DNA from 2 places in the Hoeflea sp. AS16 genome. Region 1 is predicted to be linked to the other one. Evidence: predicted binding sites of a transcription regulator. Region 1 holds the regulator's gene; the other holds the start of a gene.
What was found. The regulator LexA, encoded in region 1, represses DNA repair genes until DNA is damaged. The targets are predictions, from matches to a motif close to TGTTCNNNNTGTGTTCNG.

Region 1 (5,497 bases):
TGTGTCGCCGTCGGCAGTTCACCGTAAAGCAGCAGGTAGCAGACTTCGAGGAAGTCGCCGTGCTCGGCCAGCTGGTCGATCGGGTAACCGCGATGCAGCAAAATGCCTTCGTCGCCGTCGATAAAGGTGATCTTGGATTCGCAAGACGCCGTGGATGTGAAGCCCGGATCGTAGGTAAAGGCTCCGGTGTTCTTGTAAAGCGTGCCGATGTCGACGACGTCGGGGCCGATGGTTCCGGTTTTGATCGGCAGTTCGACTTCTTTGCCGTCCATACTGATTTTTGCGTTCTTGTCTGCCATGGCATGTCCTTCCACAAATGCAGGCGTTCGGCGCTTGGCCGACGTCTTGGATGACCGTCAGGCGTCTAGCTATCTGATTTGGAGCACCCTGCCAAGCTATGCAGATGGCTAATTGTCCGCCGGGGAGCGGATATGCAAAGGCCTGCAACGGCGGGCTTTAGCAAATGGTAACACTTTGGAATTGCGCGACAAACACCACGGTGCAAGCCCGCGTGAGCGGCCAATGGCCGGTTGTGGGGTGGGTGTCGTGATTGCAATTCACGGTGGCATTGTTGCGCGTTTCGGTGGTAGTCTGGCAGGCTTCAGGCGAGGCGTGCATGATGCAGGCAAAACGCGAAGGATTTGAGCGCGAACCAGTCGGTGCGTTCGGGGCCGTGAAACCGGCTGCCGGGCCGCACGCAGATCCTGTCGCGCCGGTGGTTCTGCGACAAGCCAAACGCCTGAGCACACCGCCGCTTGTCCGGCACGAGGAAAGCTCCGCAACCCGTCTGCGCAAGGGCTTCGCGGCGGCTGTTTCAGCGGAAAAGGACCATGGCCTGGCCTTCCTGTTCCTTCCCGTCGCAATGGGCGCCGGTGCAGGTCTTTTCTACATGACGCCCACCGATCCCGCACTGGTATTTGTCGCTGCGGGTCTGATGGTAGCGCTGCTTGTCGCGGGTCTGAGCCGGGAGCGCCATATCACCTCCGCCCGATGCGCCGGTTACCTTGCGGCCTTGTTCGCCGGTGCTCTCGCCTCCGGCATCGAGGTGCACAATGGCGCGCTTTTGCTTGATTCAGACGTGACGACAACGATTACCGGCACGGTTCAGGCACGCGAATTCGATCCCGATGGCAGGGTCAGGTACCTTGTCAGGCTTGCATCCACCGCCGATCCGCAGATCCGGCGCCCGCCCTTGCGCGTCCGGCTCTCGGCCCGGAGCAGCCACATGGTGCTGCCGGTCGGGGCGAAGATTTCTGGGCGCGCGCGATTGTCCGCGCCCTCCGGTCCGGTCATGCCGGGCGGCTATGACTTTGCCTTCCGCGCCTTTGTCGACCGCATCGGCGCACAAGGCTATTTCTATCGCGCGCCAGTCGAGGCAACAGTGTCATCGAGCCGGGCGGAGACCGCGGCGGGTTGGATCCAGTCGTTCGGATTGGGGCTGAGGAGCATGAGGGAAGATGTGTCCGCCAGGATCCGCGAGGTCTTGCCGGGAGACCCCGGCGGCATCGCCGCAGCCCTCGCAGTCTCTGACCGGCGCGGCATCAGCAAGCCGGTGGTCGAGGCCTTGCGCGCAACCGGGCTTGCCCACATCCTGGCGATCTCGGGACTGCACATGGCGCTTGCCGCCGGGACGCTCTACATCGGCATCCGCAAGGGGCTCGCGGTCTTCCCGGCTCTCGTGGAAGCCTGGCCGGTCAAGAAAATCGCAGCCGTCGGCGCGATGTTGACCGCCACCGCCTATCTGCTGATCTCCGGTGGCAGCGTTTCCACCCAGCGCGCCTGGGTGATGCTCACCATAATGCTGGTCGCGGTGCTGGCAGACCGGCCTGCCTTGACCATGCGCAATGTCGCGCTGGCGGCAATGGTGATTATCCTGATCTCGCCCTCCGCGGTTGTCGGCCCAGGCTTCCAGATGTCCTTTGCCGCCACCGCTGCATTGATTTCGGCCTATGCCGCGATTGCCCTTCGCGCCCGGCACAGATCCGCAGCACCGGGCAGCAGTGCCTCCGGATCAGCACCGCGCCGCTGGCTCGCATTTGCGGCAAAGGCCTTGCTTGGTCTGGCTGTCACGTCGCTCGTTGCCGGTCTCTCCACCGGGTTGTTTTCCGCCCATCACTTCCACCGGGTCGCAGGCAACGGACTTCTGGCCAACCTGCTGGCCATGCCGCTGGTAACATTTGTTGTCATGCCCGCCGGACTTCTGGCAATGCTGCTCATGCCATTCGGCCTGGATGCCTGCCCGCTGAAAATCATGGGGCAGGGGCTTGAGGGCGTCATTGCCGCGGCAAATTATGTCCACGGCCTCGGCGGAGATTTCAGTGTCGGGCAAATACCGCTGACGGCCACCCTGATCGCCGGGACCGGCTTCGTAATTCTGGTGTTCCTGAGAAGCCGGTTGCGTCTTGCCGGGCTGGCGCTGATCGCTGTCGGTCTGATGTTCACCCTGCCGCCGATGGCTGGTCCAAGGCCGGACATTCTGATCAGCGAAACCGGTCATCTGGTGGGATTGTCCAGCCCGTCGGGACTGGCAAGCAACGCCGCGCGGCCCAACAGCTTCGTGTTCGGCCAATGGCAGACGGCCATGCGTGGTGCGCCGCATCTTCCACCTGTTGCCGAGCCAAACATGAAATCCGGTTCAGATCCTGACGCAGCCACGGAGCCGGTCGCCGCCATCCTCGAACGCTTGCTTGCAGCCGCCACGCTGCGGCCGTCACGTTTTCAGTGCGCCGGCCGGGGCACCTGCGTGGCGATCCATGCCGGGGCTGCGATTGTCGCGACCGATCAGGCAGCACTGATTGGTGCAGCGTGTGACCAGGCAGATCTGGTGGTTGTCGCGATCCCGGTCTACATGATTTCCTGTCGTTCAGGCGCCATGCTCATCACATCGCGCAGTCTGCGCCGCTCGGGTTCACTGGCGATTACCGTCAGCCGGGAGGCGCAATCTGCTGCCGGGGGACAGGATGGATATCAAAAGACAAAGGCGAGCCCCCGATTCAAGGTCAACGCCGCACTGCAAGGCGTCATCCGGCCGTGGACGGTCCAGCGCTATTATGAGTGGCGAACCGGAAAGTTCGATCTGCCCGGCTGAGCATTGAGCGTTCGCCGGACGTGGCGTCTGGTCAGTGGTAACGCCGGATCAGGCCGACAAGCTTGCCCTGCACCTTGACCCTGTCAGGCCCGAAAATCCGGGTTTCGTAAGCCGGGTTTGCGGCTTCAAGCGCAATCGACGCGCCCTTGCGGCGAAACCGCTTCAGCGTCGCTTCCTCGTCATCGACCAGCGCCACGATGATGTCGCCGGGGCTCGCCGTCGACATGTTGCGGATCACCACCGTATCGCCATCGAAGATGCCGGCGTCGATCATCGAATCGCCCTTGACCTCAAGCGCGTAATGGTCGCCGGGACCGATCATTTCTGCAGGCACGGTGATGTTGTGGGTGATGTTCTGGATCGCCGAGATCGGCACGCCGGCGGCAATCCGGCCCATCATAGGCACTTCGGCCACCTGCGACGGTTCGTCGTTTGCAGGCGTGGCGCGGCGCACGGGTTCAGGCTGCTTGCCTAGGCTGCCTTCGATGACGCTGGGCGAAAATCCGCGGCGCGGCTGCAGCGAGGCCTGGTAGCTGTCAGGCAGCTTGATCACTTCAAGCGCCCGTGCGCGGTTGGGCAGGCGGCGAATGAAGCCGCGTTCCTCGAGCGCCATGATCAGCCGGTGAATGCCGGATTTGGACGCCAGGTCGAGCGCATCTTTCATCTCGTCAAACGAAGGCGGTATTCCGCTTTCCTTCATCCGTTCATTGATGAAGAGGAGAAGTTCGTGCTGTTTGCGCGTCAACATTGGCAAATTACCCCGGTGGCCGGCCCGATGGTCGGAATGAAACAAAACCAGAACTCAGGTATCATGTTCCATATGTGTTCCGCAAGGGGTAAAGAAACAATGAAAGAACATCGGGGGTGCGAACCGTAAACGGGAACAGAACACGCAACGGGGTGATGGTTGCGCCAACGAATTCCGGATAATGGATTGTTTTCATTGGCAAACCGACGCGTTTCTACGCCAATTTGCCAGGGCCGGTTTGTGCTGCGTGATCACACAGGGCAGTCAGTTCGGACAACCCGGAGATCCTGTCTCCGGGAAGCGTGTAACCATTACGGCATGGCCTGCCGGTCAACGATTCGCAAGGAACTGACATCGTCTCAAACATCCTGCGAACCTGCAAAGTTACAAAGTTCTAGGTGCCAGTTGGTTACTGCGCGTCGGTAATGCGGAACATCGTAGCGAACCATTGCCGGATTTCCGCACCCATGTCACCGCAGCAACGAGCGGCGGTGTGAGACCATACCTTTGCCGGCTTCAGTGGATCTCCGAGATTGACCGGCTCGCAGATCATGAAGGCGTGCGATGGTCGGATGAGGTTGTTGAGGAAACCAATGTCACCGATTATTGCGTCTGAAATACCCAATTCCTGAACATTGTCGTAGTCTGTAGCCAGCGCCGTCAAAGCGGCGACGAGATCGGTATTGCGCATCGCCAATCCCGCCGGGCAGTCTGTTGTACTGCCATCGCCGGGTTTGATGGCGATGCCTCCGGCACTCAGGCAGTGGGCGATGAAATGTGCGCAATCCGTCTTGCCGGGTTGGTCATAGTAGGCACCGCAGGTGTTTGCCGTCTGGCCGCAATAGTCCTTCGCATAGGTTATCGCCTTCCAGTTGCTGAATTTCACCTTCCTGGGCGCGAGCGGTACAATTTCGGCCATCGGCTGTACATAATTTTCAGGCTCGATCCCCATCTGCTTCAGATATTCGGTCTCGAGTTTGGTCATGGCTGTCTCCTCGTATTGGCAGCGGCAGATAGAAGGTGGATCAGTTCATTCGTCGGGTAGTCAGCGGCATGGCGGGCGAGACGGACACGATTCTGGCCTGCGCTTCGGTCAGTCCTGCAAGTCGGTCCGCTCCCGTGGCTTCGCGGACATTTCCCGTGGCCGTTATCGTGTCGCTGTCACTGAAAAGCCAGGTGAGGGGATTGGGTTCCATCGCCTCCCCATTGCCGGCGCCGCTGTCCGTCCAGGCCTTGTGTGACAGATCACACCAGAATTCGGTGACGGGGGCTGCCGCCTGAACCCCGGCGATCTGCAGCGACAGGAATGAGCCGCCCGGCACGGGTGTTTTTTCGGTTCCCGCGTCCGTGCGCCTTCCATCAACAGCAATCAGGGTCTTAGCTATGGCGAGCTTGCTGTCGTCCGGTGCACCAGCATCGTGCGACAGCAGTAATTCAAACTGGCAGTACGGGCCATCTGCGCAGGGCAGATCGAATTCGCAGGCGTCGTCCTCCTTGGTGGCGGCTTCTAGACGAAACCGGATATTCGCAATCCCCTTCGTCGTGACCGGGAAGCGCCCTGTCAGCAACATTCCTTTCCAGGGGATTTGCGAACCTTCGGCTGGTCCCGTCAGGATCGATTTCAGATCGAGGTCGTAGGCGCCGAACTGCTCGTCGAGCGG
Region 2 (5,497 bases), on a different contig from region 1:
ATGACGGCTACATCGTCGATTCACTGGGATGGGCGCATTACCGGCTGGGCGAGTATGATGATGCGGTTCGCGAACTTGAGCGCGCCGTTGAGCTCAAGCCCGCCGACCCGACGATCAATGATCACCTCGGGGATGCCTACTGGCGTGTTGGCCGTGAACTTGAAGCGACGTTCCAGTGGAAGCGGGCGCTGAGCAATGATCCGCCGGAGGATCTCAAGCCGGAAATCGAAGCCAAGTTGGCCAACGGCCTGACCGATGCGGGAAAGACCGTTCCGGCAACCGCCAATGGCGCAAACAAGAGCAACAAACCGGCAGCTCCCCAGGATGGCGCCGGAGAAGACAAGAAGAGTGACCTCGACCACCCCGGCAGCCTGACACGGCAGGCCTGGCTGGACACGCGGGCAGATGAGCCAGGCAATGCGGGTTACTCCTCTCCGGGATTCAATGCTCAGAACTGATGCGCCGGCCAAGATCAACCTGGCGCTTCATGTCACCGGACGGCGGGCCGACGGCTATCACCTGATCGAAAGCTTCGTCGTCTTTGCCGAACTGGGTGATCATGTGAGCGTTGAGCTGGCGGACAGGGATATGTTTTCACTGGAAGGCCCGGAGGCTGCGGTGCTGTCGACCGAAGCTGCAAGCAGCAACCTGGTTGTCCGGGCGCGGGATGCCTTGCGTGATGCCGCCATGCAAGCCGGCACCAAGCTGCCCCCCGTCGCCATACGGCTCGACAAGCAGCTTCCCGTCGCCTCCGGCATCGGTGGCGGCTCTGCCGATGCGGCGGCTACGCTGAAGGCCCTGTGCGCGGTTTGGGGCTACGATCCCGGTGCGGAAACCCTGTCGAGGATTGCACTTGATCTCGGTGCGGATGTGCCGATGTGCCTGGATGGACGGCCGCTGATTGCCCGCGGCATCGGCGAAGCACTGACCGCTGTCGAACTCGGCTTCGGACTTGACCTGGTTATCGTCAATCCGCGCATCGGCGTCTCGACGCCCAAGGTGTTTTCAGCGCTCGAGAGCCGCGACAACCCGCCCTTGCCCGACCCGGAAGGTGTTGGCGACAAAGACCGTTTCCTGCAGTGGCTCGCGGCAACACGAAACGACCTGCAACCGCCGGCGCAAAGCATGGTTGCCGAAATAGCCCAGTGTCTTTCGGCGCTGGATCTGGCAGGTGCGCAATTTGCCCGCATGTCAGGATCCGGGGCAAGCTGCTTTGGGGTGTTTGAAAGCGCTGAAGCTGCGCGAATTGCAGCGGAAGGTTTGCAGCGAGACAAGCCGGGCTGGTTCGTCGCCGCCACGCGAACGGTTGCAACCAGCTGATCAGGCAAAGCCGGGACTACTGCAGCGCCAGCACGGCGGCCGGGACGATCTCGCATTTCAGCCGGGTCATCGCCAGTCCACGGCCGAGGCTTTCAAGCGACTGACCGGATTTGGCATTGGCAACCGCCTGGCGCTTGGGGATCAGCACTCCATGCTCCAGCGCCGACAGGCGGCGGCGGAACCGTTGCAGAAACGGCAACCGATATTCCCTCGACGGCCGCATCCGGGCCGACATGCGGCCGGAAACCATGTGCTGACCGATATGATCGATCCAGCCCAGCAACGGCCTTGCACCCGGCTCTATCAGCAGCAGCCAGTCGCCACGCGCCGAGCGGACGACCTCGCGCAGATCCGGATCTTCCAGAAACCGGCACCCTGCTGCATCCGCCAACAAGGCGGTGCCATCGCGCGATCCTCGGTCAAGGATGACGACTTCCGCGACGAGGCCCTCGACGGCGCCCTGCACAAGCGCAGCCAATGTGACCGCGAGGGCATTTTCCTGGTCTTTGCATTCAATCAACACACTGATCATGGCTCTTCTTAGTGCAAACGCAGCCCGTTTGCCAGCCAGAGCCGACACCGGTTTGCGGGAGTGAACACAGGTAGCCGTCAATTTTGTTCTTGCTTTGTTTCCATTGTCGAGATAGGAATATAATCATGAACAGCGACCGATACCTATTCTCTCCCGGTGCTGATGGAGGTTTCATGCCAAGCCTTGCTACATTGAAACAAACCGCGCTGGCGCCCGGCCTGAACCCCGCCGAAGCCGATGCGTTGATGAATGCGAGTGGCATTCGGGTTGCTCACGATCGTGTGCGTGGCCGCGGCGCCGGGCTGAACATGTCGGGCCGTTTCGAAGTCAACACCCGTGAAATCTTCGACGACGGCTGGAGCAGCCTCGATGACCTGGCGCCGTTCAAGACCGAGGTGCAGATCGAAAAGCCGCGCACGATCATTACCCGCAACCAGTCTCCCGACCTGTCGTTTGACCGCTCGATCAACCCCTATCGCGGCTGCGAGCATGGCTGTGTCTACTGTTTCGCCCGGCCGACACATGCCTATATGGGGCTGTCGGCGGGTGTGGATTTCGAAGCGCGGCTGTTTGCCAAGCCCGATGCGCCGCGACTGCTGGAGCGCGAACTGTCGAAGCCCGGCTACAAGGTGCAGCCGATCGCCATCGGCACCAATACCGATCCCTATCAACCGGTCGAGAAACAATGGCGCATCATGCGGCAATTGCTCGAAGTTCTGGAAGCGGCCGGCCATCCGGTCGGCATCGTCACCAAATCGGCGATGGTGATGCGTGACATCGATATCCTGTCGCGCATGGCGTCCAGGGGGCTTGCGCGGGTGGCCCTGTCGGTGACCACGCTCGACCGCAAGCTGGCGCGGACCATGGAGCCGCGCGCGGCAACGCCTGAACGGCGGCTTGAAGCGATCAGGGCGCTTTCGGATGCAGGCATTCCGGTTTCGGTGATGGTGGCACCGGTCATTCCCGGTCTCAACGACCACGAGATCGAACGCATTCTCGATTCGGTCAAGGCTGCGGGTGCGGATGCGGCGGGCTACGTCATGCTGCGTCTGCCGATAGAGGTCAGCCCGCTGTTTCGGGACTGGCTGCTCCGGCATTACCCGGACCGCTACCGGCATGTGATGTCGCTGGTCCGTTCGATGCGCGGCGGCAAGGATTATGATGCCGAATTCGGCAAGCGGATGCGCGGCACCGGGCCCTACGCCTGGCAGATCGCCCGGCGCTTCGATCTGACGGCCAAACGGCTTGGGCTGAACTTGCGGAAGACGCCGTTGCGGACCGACCACTTCGTGCCGCCGCGTGGCGAGGGGGTTCAGCTGAGCCTGCTCTAGCGCATTTAACGCAACGCCGTCGATGTTCGGACATTGCCGCGGTTTGCGTTTCTTGCAGGTTTCGCTGCGCCACAGGCCTCGCCTGGCTCGTTGCGCGGCGATAAATCCGGACCGCCCCCGCCCCATAAAGCGGTCCGGCGCCCGAGCGGCATTCCGTCCCCAGCCGCCGGGACTTGCAGAGGATCGGGCGGGTGTGCGAGTTTCGCCGCAATATGGCTCGTACCCCGCCCGATTCGCTGTTCCCCGATTATCCCGCAACGCCGGACTATCGCTTCGAGCAGCATGCCGTTCAAAATGGTTTTCCTCTTGTTGCCGGCCTTGACGAGGCCGGGCGCGGACCGCTGGCGGGTCCCGTCGTGGCGGCTGCGGTGATCCTCGATCCAGGCTGCATACCCGACGGACTTGATGATTCCAAAGCCTTGAAACCGGCCAGGCGGGAATTGCTGTATGAAGCGATCCTGACGTCCTCGACGGTGGCCGTCGCCAGCGCATCGGCGCGTGAAATCGAGGCAACGGATATCCGCGCCGCCAGCCTTGCGGCGATGCGGCGGGCGCTGAGTGCGCTGCCGGTGAAAGCAGATTATGCGCTGGTTGACGGACGTGATGTGCCCGAGGGGCTCGATTGCATGGCGCGGGCGCTGGTCAAGGGCGACGCGCGCTCGCTCTCGATCGCAGCCGCCTCGATCATTGCCAAGGTCACACGCGACCGGATGATGAAGCGGGCCGCGGCCATATATCCCGAGTACGGATTCGAGAGCCACATGGGCTACGGGGCGCAACGGCATCTCAAGGCGATTGCCGAGCACGGCCCCTGCCCCTTGCACAGGATGACATTCCGGCCGATGCGCAAGGACTGATGCCCGGCACAATCCTTGCAAGCAGGCCTTGCAAGCAGGATCCCGACAAAAAAGGCCGGGATGCGATCCCGGCCTTGATTTCAATCTCGATAGGCGATGCTCAGTTGAGGCGTGTCTTCAGCTCGCCAAGCGAAGCCTTGAACAGTTCGCCCGAAGCCTTGCTGTCCACCTTCGAACCGATCAGCTTTTCAGCTGCGGCGATCGCCAGATCGACTGCCGAGGCGCGAACCTCGTTGATCGCATCGGATTCGGCCTGCCGGATCTTCTGTTCGGCCATCGCGGTGCGGCGGCTGACATAGTCCTCGGTCTTGGCCTTGGCGTCCTCACGCAACACGGCGGCTTCCCTTTCCGCGGCGCTGAGAATGCTCTCGGCCTCGGATTCGGCTTCCTTGCGCTTGCGCTGATACTCGGCGAGCAGTTGCTGTGCTTCTTCGCGCAGCCGCTTGGCTTCCTCGAGTTCATTGCGGATCTGGTCGGCGCGCTTGTCGAGCGCACCGGCAATCATCCCCGGCACCTTTGCATACACAACGATACCGAGAAAAATGATGAGACCGACTAATGCCCAGAATGTAGCGTCCATGATCGTCTTCCCTGCTTACTTGCCCGACGCCGACCGGATCGCCGCAGCGACTTCGGCCTTGGTCACGGAGCCGCCAAGAAGATGCTTGACCACATCGGTTGCGGCATCTTCGGCGACGGTATCAACGTCGGCCAGAGCCTTGGTCTTGATTGCGGCAATGCTTTTTTCAGCCTCCGCCATCCTGGCACTCAGCTCGGTCTCGGTCGAAACCCGTTCTGCTTCCGCCGCAGCCTTGGCCTTTTCACGCGCGGTTTCGGCAATGACTGACGCTTTCTTGCGTGCGTCCGCCAGTTCCTGCTCGTAGGCAGCAATGGCGTTGTCAGCCTCTTCCTTCAGGCGATTGGCCTCATCGAGATCCTGGGCGATCCGGTCACGCCGGTGCTCCAGAATGCCGCCGATGCGGGGCACAATGACCTTTGACATGAGCAGATAGAACAAGCCGAAGGTGATCGCCAGCCACAACAGCTGCGATGCGAAGGTCGATGAATCGAAGGGCGGAAAGACGCCGCTACCGTGGGCTTCGCCACCGTTTGCGCCGGTTTCCGAATGGGTCCCTTCGGTGGGGTTGGACTCGGCATAAGCCGGGGTCACAACAAACATGGTCACCTCCAGATGAAATGCCACGCCGGGGTATCCGGCGTGGCAAGCCTAACTCTCGTTCTTCGACTAGACAGCGAAGAGGAGAAGGAGAGCGACGAGCAGCGAGAAGATGCCCAGAGCTTCGGTCACGGCAAAGCCGAAGATCAAACGGCCGAACTGGCCGTCAGCTGCCGACGGATTGCGCAGAGCGCCTGCCAGGTAGCTGCCGAAGATGTTGCCCAGGCCAATGCCCGCGCCGCCCATGCCGAGGCAAGCGATGCCGGCGCCGATGTACTTT

Region 2: the regulator LexA is predicted to act here: its motif matches at 1,937-1,954, upstream of WNY80_RS20715 (glycosyl transferase).

What each region holds. Positions count from the first base shown of each region.
Region 1 is NZ_JBBMQQ010000009.1:78,073-83,569, reverse strand. It holds gene gltA (citrate synthase) at 1-299, opposite strand, end outside; gene WNY80_RS18620 (ComEC/Rec2 family competence protein) at 617-3,088, shown strand; gene lexA (transcriptional repressor LexA) at 3,120-3,836, opposite strand; gene WNY80_RS18610 (amidase domain-containing protein) at 4,246-4,821, opposite strand; gene WNY80_RS18605 (hypothetical protein) at 4,862-5,497, opposite strand, start outside.
Region 2 is NZ_JBBMQQ010000012.1:30,395-35,891, forward strand. It holds gene WNY80_RS20705 (tetratricopeptide repeat protein) at 1-458, shown strand, start outside; gene WNY80_RS20710 (4-(cytidine 5'-diphospho)-2-C-methyl-D-erythritol kinase) at 445-1,320, shown strand; gene WNY80_RS20715 (glycosyl transferase) at 1,337-1,852, opposite strand; gene WNY80_RS20720 (PA0069 family radical SAM protein) at 2,026-3,183, shown strand; gene WNY80_RS20725 (ribonuclease HII) at 3,396-4,040, shown strand; gene WNY80_RS20730 (F0F1 ATP synthase subunit B) at 4,141-4,620, opposite strand; gene WNY80_RS20735 (F0F1 ATP synthase subunit B) at 4,636-5,220, opposite strand; gene WNY80_RS20740 (F0F1 ATP synthase subunit C) at 5,287-5,497, opposite strand, start outside.